Regions from separate parts of the Cellulomonas pasadenensis genome, predicted to be linked through region 1. Evidence: predicted binding sites of a transcription regulator. Region 1 holds the regulator's gene; each other region holds the start of a gene.

Region 1 (4,054 bases):
ACGAGGGGAACGAACGCCATGACGCAGGACATCGAGGGAGACGACACCGCGCTGACCGTGCCGACGCCGCAGCGCCGCACCTCGAAGGTCGGCATCGTCGGCGCCGGCGCCGTCGGGTCCACGATGGCGTACGCGGCGCTGATGCGCGGTGCCGCGCGGACCGTCGCGCTCCTCGACGTCAACCGGCAGAAGGTCGAGGCGGAGGTGCTCGACCTCAGCCACGGGATCCAGTTCATGTCGATGGCCGAGGTCGTCGGCTCGGACGACGTGTCCGTGCTCGCCGACTGCGACGTCGTCGTCTTCACCGCGGGTGCGAAGCAGCGGCCGGGGCAGTCCCGCCTGGACCTGGCGGAGGCGACGATCTCGCTCGTGCGGACGGTGCTGCCCGGCATCGTCGAGGTCGCGCCGAACGCCGTGTACGTGATGGTGACGAACCCCGTCGACGTGGTCACGTACGCCGCGCTGCAGATCTCCGGCCTGCCGCCGGCGCAGCTGTTCGGCTCCGGCACCGTCCTGGACTCCTCGCGCCTGCGGTACCTCATCGCGCGGCACACCGGGGTGGCGGTGCAGAACGTGCACGCGTACGTCGCGGGCGAGCACGGCGACACCGAGCTGCCGCTGTGGAGCTCCGCGTCGATCGGCGCCGTGCCGCTGCTCGAGTGGCCGGGCGTCGGCGGGCACGGCCCCCTCACGAGCGAGGTCCGCGAGTCCATCGCGCGCGAGGTCGTCGAGTCGGCCTACCGGATCATCGAAGGCAAGGGCGCCACCAACTACGCGATCGCGCTGGCCGGGTCCCGCATCATCGAGGCCGTCCTCAAGGACGAGCGCCGCATCTTGCCCGTGTCGTCCCTGCTCGACGGGTACCTCGGCATCTCGGACGTGTGCCTCAGCGTGCCGACCGTGGTCGGGTCGTCGGGGGTCGCCGAGCGGCTCGAGGTGCCCATGTCGTCCGACGAGCTGCTGGGGCTGCGCCGGTCGGCCGAGGCCGTCCGGTCGGTCGCCCGCCGCTTCGGGTTCTGACGCCCGCCGCCGCACGCGCTCCCGGGAGGGGCGCGTGCGGCGGGCGGGACGCGCGGGACCCGTGGGTGCGCCGGGCGGTCAGAGGCTGCGCAGCACGCTGACGACGCGTCCGAGGACGGTCGCCTCGTCGCCGAGGATGGGCGCGTACGCCGCGTTGTGCGGCAGCAGCCAGACGTGGCCGTCGGCGCGCTTGAGCGTCTTGACGGTGGCCTCGCCGTCGATCATCGCCGCGACGATCTCGCCGTTCTCCGCGACGGGCTGGCGGCGCACGACCACCCAGTCGCCGTCGCAGATCGCCGCGTCCACCATGGAGTCGCCGGCGACGCGCAGCAGGAACAGGTCGCCCTCGCCGACCAGCTGGCGCGGCAGCGGGAACACGTCCTCGACGACCTGCTCGGCCAGGATCGGCCCGCCCGCCGCGATGCGGCCGACGACGGGCACGTAGGACGGCGCCGGTGCGCCGTCGCGCTCCGGCGCGTCGGTGCCCAGGTCGAGGCCGCCGGCGGGCGGCAGCGTGCCGACGGTACGGGCGTCGTCCGGCTGCACGACCTCGATGGCCCGGGGGCGGTGGGGGTCGCGGCGCAGGAAGCCCTTGCGCTCCAGCGCCGTGAGCTGGTGCTTGACGCTCGACGGGCTGGTGAGGCCGACGGCGTCGCCGATCTCCCGCATGCTCGGCGGGTAGCCGCGCGTCTCGACGGAGGCACGGATCGTCTCGAGGACGAGGCGCTGCCGTGCGGTGAGGCCGTCCGACGCCTCCTCCGCCCCGAGCGCGACGACGGTCGCGCCGGCGTCCGCGACGCCCTGCCCGGCCGCCTCGGCCGTCCTGGTCCCGCCCTGCACGCCCACGGCGCCTCCTGCTCCCTGCGGCGCGTCGCGGTCGTCCCGCGCGCACCCGCCTCGTCACCTGCCCCGCGTCCCGGCCCTGGACGCGGCCCCGGGGTGCGGGTCGGTGTCCGTGCTGGTCAGCGGCTCGTGTCGGTGGTCGGTGGTGCACTTCCTGACGCGCCCCAGCCTAGGGGCGCACGGGTGCCGGATCAAACATCTGTTCGAGCGTGTCTCGACGGATGTCGGGGGCGTCTGCTAGAACTCGTACAGACGTTCGACGAACAGGTGTTCGACACCAGGTGCTCGAGGCGACGGAGGTCAGGGACATGAGCGCGATGACGATCGGACCGGCGGTGCGCGGCGGACGGGCGGCACGGACGCGCCCGTCCACGACGGGCCGCGCGACGACCCACCTCGCCGCAGGACGGACGGCCGCGGGTCGTACGGCGGCGGGTCGTGCGGCGGCGGGGCGTACGGCGGTCGAGGGGCCGCTGCGCCTGACCGCCCGGGGCCGTGCCGTGGTGTGGGGGCTGGCCGTCGCGCTCGCCACCGGCGTCGGGGGAGCGGCGGTCTCCGCGCAGGCGGACGGCCCGCGCGCGGCGACCGAGGTGCAGCGTGTCGTCGTCGCCCCGGGCCAGACGCTCTGGGGGCTCGCGGCGGAGGTCGCCGCGCCGGGCGAGGACGTGCGCGACGTCGTGCTCCGCCTGATGGAGCTCAACGAGCTGCCGGCCGGCGGGCTGCAGGCGGGGCAGACGGTGGTCGTCCCCGTCGGCTGACGGGTAGCGCCGGTCCCGTCCGGGCCGGGTGCCGCCGGGCACGTGCTTGCGACCCCGCCCACGCACGGCCTACCGTCACGACGTCCCACCGGTCGACGGGCGCCTCGGCGGCCGCGGCACGCCGCTCCCGAGAGGTCTCCCGTGCACTGTCCGTTCTGCCGGCACACCGACTCGCGCGTCGTCGACTCGCGCACGTCCGACGACGGCTCGTCGATCCGCCGTCGTCGCCAGTGCCCGAACTGCCACCGGCGGTTCACCACGGTGGAGACGGCCAGCCTGTCGGTCGTGAAGCGGTCCGGCGCCACCGAGCCGTTCAGCCGCGAGAAGATCGCGAACGGGGTCCGCAAGGCGTGCCAGGGCCGGCCCGTGAGCGAGGACGACCTGGCGCTGCTGGCCCAGAAGGTCGAGGAGACGCTCCGCTCGGCCGGGTCCGCCGAGATCGACGCGTACGAGATCGGTCTCGCGATCCTCGGGCCGCTGCGCGAGCTGGACGAGGTCGCCTACCTCCGGTTCGCGAGCGTCTACCAGGCGTTCGACTCGCTCGACGACTTCGAGTCGGCCATCACGGTGCTGCGTGCGGAGCGCGAGCAGCAGGGCCGCTCGGCGGCGCCGCAGGACGCCTCGGCGGACGAGCCCGCGCGCTGAGCGGTCGGCGGGCGAGACCGAGCCCACGGCATATGGGCTGGTGCCGCCCGCCGCGGTCCGTCACCCTGGGCTCTCCCGAGGACGACGGAGGTGCCCCATGGCGAACGACCGGCCGAACGCGGCCAGCGACGAGGCGAAGGCCCGGTTCCGCGAGGCGCTCGAGCGCAAGAAGACGCAGGGCCACCGGACGGCCGACGGCACGCGGAACACCGGGCAGGTGCACGGGTCGGAGACCGCCGGCCCGACGCAGCGTCGGTTCCAGCGCAAGTCCGGGTCCGCCTGACCCGACGACGACCGACCGGACCCCGCTCCGGACGACGAGCGGCGCGGCGCCCCCTCGGGAGGTGACGCGCCGCTCGTCGTGCGACGGGCCCCGGCGGGACGGCGAACCCGTCAGGGCACCGGACCGTCCGGACGGCGGACGCGTCAGGACAGCAGGCGCAGCCGCAGCGACTCGGGACGCCCGGCGAGCGCCTGCACGACGGCGGGCTCGACGAGGGTGCTCACGTCGGTCACCACGTAGCCGAGCTCGCCGCGCGTGGCGAGCAGCTGGCCCTCGATGTTGACGCCGTGCTCCGCGAGGGTCGCGTTGATGGTGGCCAGCACGCCGGGCACGTTGCGGTGCAGGTAGGCGATGCGGTGCGCGTCCGGACGCTGGTCGAGCGCGAGGTTCGGCAGGTTGACCGACAGGTTCGTCGAGCCGGTCGCGAGGTGGTCCCGGACCTTGTTCGCGACGAACTGGCCGATCGCCTCCTGCGCCTCCTCGGTGGAGCCGCCCGTGTGCGGCG
Region 2 (4,054 bases), on a different contig from region 1:
TCGGGGTAGCGCGACGCGACGCCCAGCAGCTGCGCCGAGCGCTGCCGCTGCTGCCACAGCGGCTGCCGGCGGTCGGGGCGGCGCCGCGGCAGCAGCAGCGCGCGGCCGGCGGCCTCGCGGAAGCGCGCCGCGAACATCGCGGACGCGCCGAGCTCGTCCCGCACCGACGCGACGACCTCGTCCGGGTCGAGCAGCAGGTCGTCCAGGCGGACGGCCGGCCCGTCGGGCGCCGCCGGGGCGTCGCCCCACGGGTCGCCGGCGCCGTCCAGCAGGTCGGGCAGGCGCAGCACGATCCCGTCGTCCGCGTGCATGACGGCCGCGTCGACGCCGTAGCGCTCGCGCAGCCGGGCACCGAGCACCAGGGCCCACGGGGCGTGCACGCGCGCGCCGTACGGCGAGTGCAGCACGATGCGCCAGTCGCCGAGCTCGTCGCGGAACCGCTCGACGACCAGCACGGTGTCGCTCGGCACCTGGCCGGTCGCCTCCTGCTGCTCGCGCACGTACGCCAGCAGGTTGTCCGCCGCCCAGGGGTCCAGGCCGGCGCCCTCGACGCGTGCCCGCGCGCCCGCCGGGGGCAGCGCCAGCACCTCGCGCACCCAGGCGCCGACGGCGCGGCCGAGCTCGGCGGGACGGCCCGGCGCGTCGCCCTTCCAGAACGGCAGGCGCCCCGGCACGCCGGGCGCCGGTGTGACGAGCACGCGGTCGGGCGTGATGTCCTCGATGCGCCACGTGCTCGACCCGAGCGTGAACGTGTCGCCGACGCGGGACTCGTAGACCATCTCCTCGTCGAGCTCGCCGACGCGCTTGCCGCCGCGCAGGCGGCCGCCCGTGCGCTCGGCGTCCGCGGGCACGTCGGACGCGCCGCCGTCGCCCGCGAGGAAGACGCCGAAGAGGCCGCGGTCCGGGATCGTGCCGCCGCTCGTGACCGCGAGGCGCAGCGCGCCGGGGCGGCCGCTGAGCACGTCCCGGACCCGGTCCCAGACGACGCGCGGGCGCAGCTCGGCGAACTCCTCCGACGGGTACCGGCCGGCCAGCATGTCGAGGACGGCCCGCAGCGTCGCCTCGCCGAGGGTGGCGAAGGGCGCCGCGCGGCGCACGACCCGGGCGAGGTCGTCGACCGTCCAGTCCTCCACCGCGACCATCGCGACCACCTGCTGGGCGAGCACGTCGAGCGGGTTCGTCGGCACGTGCAGCGCCTCGAGCTCGCCCGCCCGCATGCGCAGCGCGGTCACCGCCGCGGGCACGAGCTCGCCCCGGTACGTGGGGAACACGACCCCGTGGGACACCGCGCCGACCTGGTGGCCGGCGCGCCCGACGCGCTGGAGCCCGCTCGCCACGGACGGCGGCGCGCCGACCTGCACGACCAGGTCGAGGGCGCCCATGTCGATGCCGAGCTCGAGGGAGCTCGTCGCGACGACCGCCGGCAGCCGCCCGGCCTTCAGCTCCGACTCCGTGCGCGTGCGCTCCGCCCGGCTCATCGACCCGTGGTGCGCGCGCGCGACGATCGCGGCGGCGTCGCGCGTGTCGACGCCCACCGCGGTGCCGCTCTGCGCCGGTGCGGCCGCCGGCTGCAGCGCCCCGGGGTCGGGCAGCTCCACGCCCTGCCGCTCGGTCCACACCTCGTTGATGCGCGCGGTGAGCCGTTCGGCGCCGCGGCGGGAGTTGGTGAACACGAGCGTCGAGCGGTGCGCCGCGACCAGGTCGACGACCCGCTCCTCGACGTGCGGCCAGATCGACGCGCGCGGCGTGCCGTCGGCCCGCCCGCTGAGGTCCCCGTCGCCGAACCCGCCGTCGTCCGCCGGGGCCGACGCGCCGGGCGCCGGGCCGCTGCCCCGCGCGGCCGACGCGAGGTCGCCGAGGTCGGGCACCGGCACGACGACGTCGACCTCGATGACCTTCTGGGACGGCGGCTGCACGACCGTCACGCGGCGGCCCCCGTCGGCGGGGGTCCGGGCGCCGCCCAGGAACGACGCGACCGCGTCGACGGGGCGCACGGTGGCGGACAGCCCGACCCGTTGCGCCGGCCCGGGCCCGCCCTCGCGCTCGAGCAGCGCGTCGAGCCGCTCCAGGGACAGGGCGAGGTGCGCGCCGCGCTTGGTGCCCACGACGGCGTGGATCTCGTCGAGCACGACCGTCCGCACGCCCGCCAGGCCGGCCCGCGCGGCCGACGTCAGCACGAGGTACAGCGACTCGGGCGTCGTGATGAGGATGTCGGGCGGCGTCGTGGCGAAGGCGCGGCGCTCGGCCGGTGGCGTGTCGCCCGTGCGGATGCCCACGGTGACGTCGGGGAGGTCGCGGCCGCGCCGCGTCGCCGCCTGCCGGATGCCGACGAGCGGCGAGCGCAGGTTGCGCTCGACGTCGGTGGCGAGGGCCTTGAGCGGCGAGACGTAGAGCACGCGGCAGCGCTGCACCGGGTCCTCCGGCGGGTCGCCCGTGAGCAGGCCGTCGAGCGCCCAGAGGAAGGCCGCGAGCGTCTTGCCGGAGCCGGTGGGCGCGACGACGAGCGCGTGGTCGCCGCCGGCGACGGCCTCCCACGCGCCCGCCTGCGCGGCGGTCGGCGCCGCGAACGCGCCGGTGAACCAGTCGCGCGTGGGGGCGGAGAAGCGGTCGAGCACCACCGGGCCATTGTGGTGGCAGGGTCCGACAACCGCGCGGGGCGCGTCCGGCGCCGCCGACCGCCGTGCCGCCCGGTGCCGCGCCGTGCCGCCCGGTGCCGCCGACGGCCGCGGGCGGTGGCAGGCTGGTGGGGTGAGGTACCGCGAGCTGACCGACCTGGTCGACGACGTCCTGGGGCCCGTGCAGGGGCGCCTGATGATGGACGAGCTCGTCCTCGACGCGCTCGGCAACCGCACGGGTGCGCGGGCGCTCGCCGAGGGCGTCGAGCCCCGGGCGGTGTGGCACGCGCTGTGCGACGCGCTCGACGTGCCCGAGTCCCGGCGGTGGGGGAGCGACCCGCACCGGCAGGCACCGCCGCGCCGGCGCTGACGGCCCGCGGCGAGGGCCCGGCGCGCACGAGGTCGGCGCCGACCGGGCCGGTGCGGCGGCGCGCCGCGTGTCGCGACGCCTGGTCGAACACCTGTTCGGCTATGGTGGTCGCAGGTGACGACGACCGAGCCGTCCCCAGCCCCGCGCGGCACCACCGCCGTCCACGGGTCACGGGGCGTCCGGCCGGGATGTCGGTGGTCGGGCATACCGTCGCCTGCGACACAAGGACCAGTCCCCGCAGGTGCAGCGCGACGCTGCTCGAACACGACGAGGTAGACATGCCCGCTCCGGACCGCGCCAAGGCCCTCGAGGCCGCTCTCGGCCAGATCGACCGCCAGTTCGGCAAGGGATCGGTGATGCGCCTCGGTGACGACGGCCGCGCACCGGTCGAGGTCATCCCCACCGGCTCCGTCGCCCTCGACGTGGCCCTGGGCATCGGCGGCCTCCCGCGGGGCCGCATCATCGAGGTGTACGGGCCGGAGTCCTCCGGCAAGACGACGGTCGCGCTGCACGCGGTCGCCAACGCGCAGAAGGCGGGCGGCATCGCGGCGTTCATCGACGCCGAGCACGCGCTCGACCCGGAGTACGCCAAGAAGCTCGGCGTCGACACCGACGCGCTCCTCGTCGCCCAGCCGGACAACGGCGAGCAGGCGCTCGAGATCATGGACACGCTGATCCGCTCCGGCGCGATCGACATCATCGTCATCGACTCGGTCGCGGCGCTCGTGCCGAAGGCCGAGATCGAGGGCGAGATGGGTGACTCGCACGTCGGTCTGCAGGCCCGTCTGATGTCGCAGGCGCTGCGCAAGATCACCGGTGCCCTCAACGCGTCGGGCACCACGGCGATCTTCATCAACCAGCTGCGCGAGAAGATCGGCGTGTTCTTCGGCAGCCCGGAGACCACCACCGGTGGCAAGGCCCTGAAGTTCTACGCCTCGGTGCGCATGGACATCCGCCGCATCGAGACCCTCAAGGAGGGGACCGACGCGGTCGGCAACCGCACGCGCGTCAAGGTCGTGAAGAACAAGATGGCGCCGCCGTTCAAGCAGGCGGAGTTCGACATCCTCTA
Region 3 (4,054 bases), on a different contig from region 1:
GACGTCCGCGACCGTCTTGCCCTTGAAGTGGACCTCGAGCGTCTCGCGGTTGTACCGGGCGCCGTGGCACACCTCGCACGGCACGTAGACGTCCGGCAGGAAGTTCATCTCGATCTTCAGCGTGCCGTCGCCCGAGCAGGCCTCGCAGCGGCCGCCCTTGACGTTGAAGGAGAAGCGTCCGGGCGTGTAGCCGCGGACCTTCGCCTCGGACGTCTCCGCGAAGAGGCGGCGGACGTGGTCCCACACGCCGGTGTAGGTGGCGGGGTTCGACCGCGGCGTGCGCCCGATCGGTCCCTGGTCGACGTGCACGACCTTGTCGAGGTGCTCGAGGCCGGTCACGCGGCGGTGCCGGCCGGCGACCTGACGGGCGCCGTTCAGCTCGTTCGCCATGACCGTGTAGAGGATCGAGTTCACGAGCGTCGACTTGCCCGAGCCGGACACACCGGTCACGGCCGTGAGCGTGCCGAGCGGGAACGACACGTCGATCCCGCGGAGGTTGTGCTCACGGGCGCCGACGACGGTGACCTTCCGCGCCGGGTCGACGGGCCGCCGCGTCGCGGGCGTCCCGATCGAGCGCCGGCCCGACAGGTAGGCGCCCGTCATCGACTCGCGCGAGGCGAGGAGCCCCTTCAGGTCGCCGGAGTGCACGACGTGACCGCCGTGCTCGCCGGCGCCCGGGCCGATGTCGACGATCCAGTCGGCGGTGCGGATCGTGTCCTCGTCGTGCTCGACGACGATGAGCGTGTTGCCGAGGTCGCGCAGGCGCGTCAGCGTGTCGATCAGGCGCCGGTTGTCCCGCTGGTGCAGCCCGATGGAGGGCTCGTCGAGGACGTACAGCACGCCGACGAGGCCGGAGCCGATCTGCGTCGCGAGCCGGATACGCTGCGCCTCGCCGCCGGACAGCGTGCCGGCGGGGCGCATGAGCGACAGGTAGTCCAGGCCGACGTCGAGGAGGAACCCGAGCCGCGCCTGGATCTCCTTGAGCACCTGCGCCGCGATGGCGCGCTCGCGCTCGCCCAGCTCGAGCTGGTCGAGGAACACGCGCGCCTCGTTGATCGGCAGGTCGCACACCTCGGCGATCGAGCGGCCGCCGACCCTCACCGCGAGCACCTCGGGCTTGAGCCGCGCGCCCTTGCACACCGGGCACGGGACCTCGCGCATGTAGGCCTCGTACTTCTCCTTGCTCCACTCGGACTCGGTCTCGGAGTGGCGGCGCTCGAGGAACGTCAGGACGCCCTCGAAGCCGGTGGAGTACGTCCGCTCGCGGCCCCAGCGGTTGCGGTAGCGGACCTTCACCTCGTGGTTCTCGCCGTGCAGCACCGCGTCCTTTGCACGCTTGGGCAGGGCACGCCAGGGCGTGTCCATCGAGAAGCCCATGTCCTGCGCGAGCGCGGTGAGCACGCGCGTGAAGTACTCGGACGACACCTGCGACCACGGTGCCACCGCGCCCTGCGCGAGCGAGAGCTCGTCGTCCGGGATGACGAGGTCCGGGTCCACCTCGAGCCGCGAGCCGATGCCGGTGCACTCCGGGCACGCGCCGTAGGGCGCGTTGAAGGAGAACGTGCGCGGCTCGATCTCGTCGAGCGTCAGGACGTGGTCGTTGGGGCAGGCCCGGTGCTCGGAGAACCGGCGCTCGCGCTCGGGGTCGTCCGCGTCGGCGTCGACCAGCTCGACGACGAGCAGGCCGCCCGCGAGCAGCAGCGCGGTCTCGACCGAGTCGGTGAGCCGGCGCTGGACGCCGTCGCGCGACACGAGCCGGTCGACGACCACCTCGATGTCGTGCTTGAGCTTCTTCTCCAGCGTCGGCGGCGTCGCGAGCTGGACGACCTCGCCGTCGACCCGTGCGCGCGAGAACCCCTTGCCCTGCAGCTCGCGGAACAGCTCGGAGTACTCGCCCTTGCGCCCGCGGACCACCGGCGCGAGCACCTGGTAGCGGGTGCCCTCGGGGAGCTCGAGCAGCCGGTCGACGATCTGCTGCGGCGTCTGCGCCGTCACGCGCTCCCCGCAGACGGGGCAGTGCTGCGTGCTTGCGCGCGCGAAGAGCAGGCGCAGGTAGTCGTAGACCTCCGTGATGGTGCCGACGGTCGACCGCGGGTTCCGGTTGGTCGACTTCTGGTCGATCGACACCGCGGGCGAGAGACCCTCGATGAAGTCGACGTCGGGCTTGTCCATCTGGCCGAGGAACTGGCGTGCGTACGCGGACAACGACTCGACGTACCGGCGCTGCCCCTCGGCGAAGATCGTGTCGAAGGCGAGGGACGACTTGCCGGAGCCCGACAGGCCCGTGAACGCGATGAGGGCGTCACGGGGCAGGTCGAGGTCGACGTTCCGCAGGTTGTGCTCCCGCGCTCCGCGGACCACCAGGCGATCGTTCACAGCGGACCACTCTACGTGCGACCTCCGACAATCGCACACGTGTTCGACGTCACGCCGCCGCCGGGAACACGCGGTCCCGTCGCGCGGCGGAGACCAGAGGCCCACCCGCCCGCGGACGCGTCCGCTCGCCGGGCGGCACGGTGCCGTCACGGAGAGGATGGGCGGCACGACCCCGCCCGGCACCTGCCACCGGGCGACGAGCGCGGCCGGTCCGAGCCGGCCGGGAGGACGGAGATGACGTACACCGGTGACGTGCGGGCGGGTGGGCCCACCGACGTCCGCGTCCTCGACGACGCGGAGATCCGCAAGGCGGCCGTGGGCCCCGACGGCAACAACGCCTACCTCGTCACGTGCCGCCGCTCGGGCGCCCAGCTGCTCGTCGACGCCGCCGCCGACCCGGACCGGCTGCTCGCGCTCGTGCGCGAGGGGTCGGGCTCGGCCCGTCTCGACGTCGTGGTGACGACGCACCGGCACGCCGACCACCTCGGCGCCCTCGCGTCCGTCGAGGCGGTCACCGGCGCGACGCTCGCGGCGGGCGCGGACGACGCGGACGCGATCGCGGCCGCCCTCGACCGACCGGTCCCCCGGCGGCTCGTCCACGGCGACACGCTCACGGTCGGACACCTCGTGCTCGAGGTCGTCGCGCTGCGCGGGCACACGCCCGGCTCGGTCGCGCTGGCGCTGCGCGAGCCCGAACGGGCCGTGGCGCCGGACGCCGTGCCGCACCGGGTCCACCTCTTCACCGGCGACAGCCTGTTCCCGGGTGGCCTCGGCGCGACGGGCGGCGACGCCGAGCGCTTCGCGCGGTTGTACGCCGACGTCGTCGAGCGCGTCTTCGACCGCTTCGGCGACGACACCTGGGTGTACCCGGGGCACGGCGCCGACACCACGCTGGGCGCCGAGCGACCGCACCTCGCCGAGTGGCGGGCGCGGGGCTGGTGAGGCACGCGCGGCGCCCCGCGGCTCAGTCCTCCAGCGGCCCGAGGACCGACGCGGCCACCGTCGCGTGCGCCGACTCGTCGTCCGACGGGTGGTACATGCCGGCGAGCACGTCGCGGTAGAGCCGCGCCAGCTCGCTGCCTGTGAAGTACGCGCCGCCGCCCGACACCCGCAGCGCGAGGTCGACCACGTCGCGCGCGGTCTCGGTGGCGCGCACCTTGACGCCCACGAGCTGCGCGAACCAGCGGCTGCCGTGGTCGGCCCGCTCGTCCACGTCCCGCGCGAGGGCGAAGACCTGCAGCTCGGCGCCGTCCTGCGCGAGCGCCGCGTCGGCCACCTTCCACCGGATGTCGGGGTCCTGCGCGTAGCTGCGGCCGCCGTGCTTCATCGACGTCCGGCGCCGCGCGTGCGCGACGCCCAGCTCGAGCGCACGCCGGCCGATGCCGGTGTACACGGCCGCGAGCAGCACCTCGAACACCGCGAAGAGCGCGAACATGAACGGGTCGGCGCTCGGGCCCACCGGGAGCCGCCGGTACACGCGGTCCGCCGGCGCGTACGCACCCTCCAGCACGGTCGTCGCCGACTGCGTCGCCCGCATGCCGAGCGTGTCCCAGTCGTCCTTCGTGGTGACGCCGCCGTCGGCGCGGGACACGACACCGTGCACCAGCCGCGGGTCGTCGGGGTCGGAGTCGTCGAGGCCGAACGTGGCGAGCCGCGTCCACACCGGGGACAGCGACGT

Evidence for each region. The regulator LexA, encoded in region 1, represses DNA repair genes until DNA is damaged. The targets are predictions, from matches to a motif close to TCGAACANNTGTTCGA.
Region 2: the regulator LexA is predicted to act here: its motif matches at 3,069-3,084, upstream of recA (recombinase RecA).
Region 3: the regulator LexA is predicted to act here: its motif matches at 2,408-2,423, upstream of uvrA (excinuclease ABC subunit UvrA).

What each region holds. Positions count from the first base shown of each region.
Region 1 covers NZ_JBFTEP010000077.1:11,109-15,162, forward strand. The annotation lists gene AB6N23_RS11790 (L-lactate dehydrogenase) at 19-1,020, shown strand; gene lexA (transcriptional repressor LexA) at 1,099-1,866, opposite strand; gene AB6N23_RS11800 (LysM peptidoglycan-binding domain-containing protein) at 2,172-2,621, shown strand; gene nrdR (transcriptional regulator NrdR) at 2,763-3,266, shown strand; gene AB6N23_RS11810 (DUF5302 domain-containing protein) at 3,364-3,549, shown strand; gene serA (phosphoglycerate dehydrogenase) at 3,693-4,054, opposite strand, start outside.
Region 2 covers NZ_JBFTEP010000012.1:32,911-36,964, forward strand. The annotation lists gene AB6N23_RS03345 (Lhr family helicase) at 1-2,618, opposite strand, end outside; gene AB6N23_RS03350 (DUF3046 domain-containing protein) at 2,749-2,985, shown strand; gene recA (recombinase RecA) at 3,264-4,054, shown strand, end outside.
Region 3 covers NZ_JBFTEP010000002.1:23,392-27,445, forward strand. The annotation lists gene uvrA (excinuclease ABC subunit UvrA) at 1-2,376, opposite strand, end outside; gene AB6N23_RS00655 (MBL fold metallo-hydrolase) at 2,611-3,318, shown strand; gene AB6N23_RS00660 (acyl-CoA dehydrogenase family protein) at 3,341-4,054, opposite strand, start outside.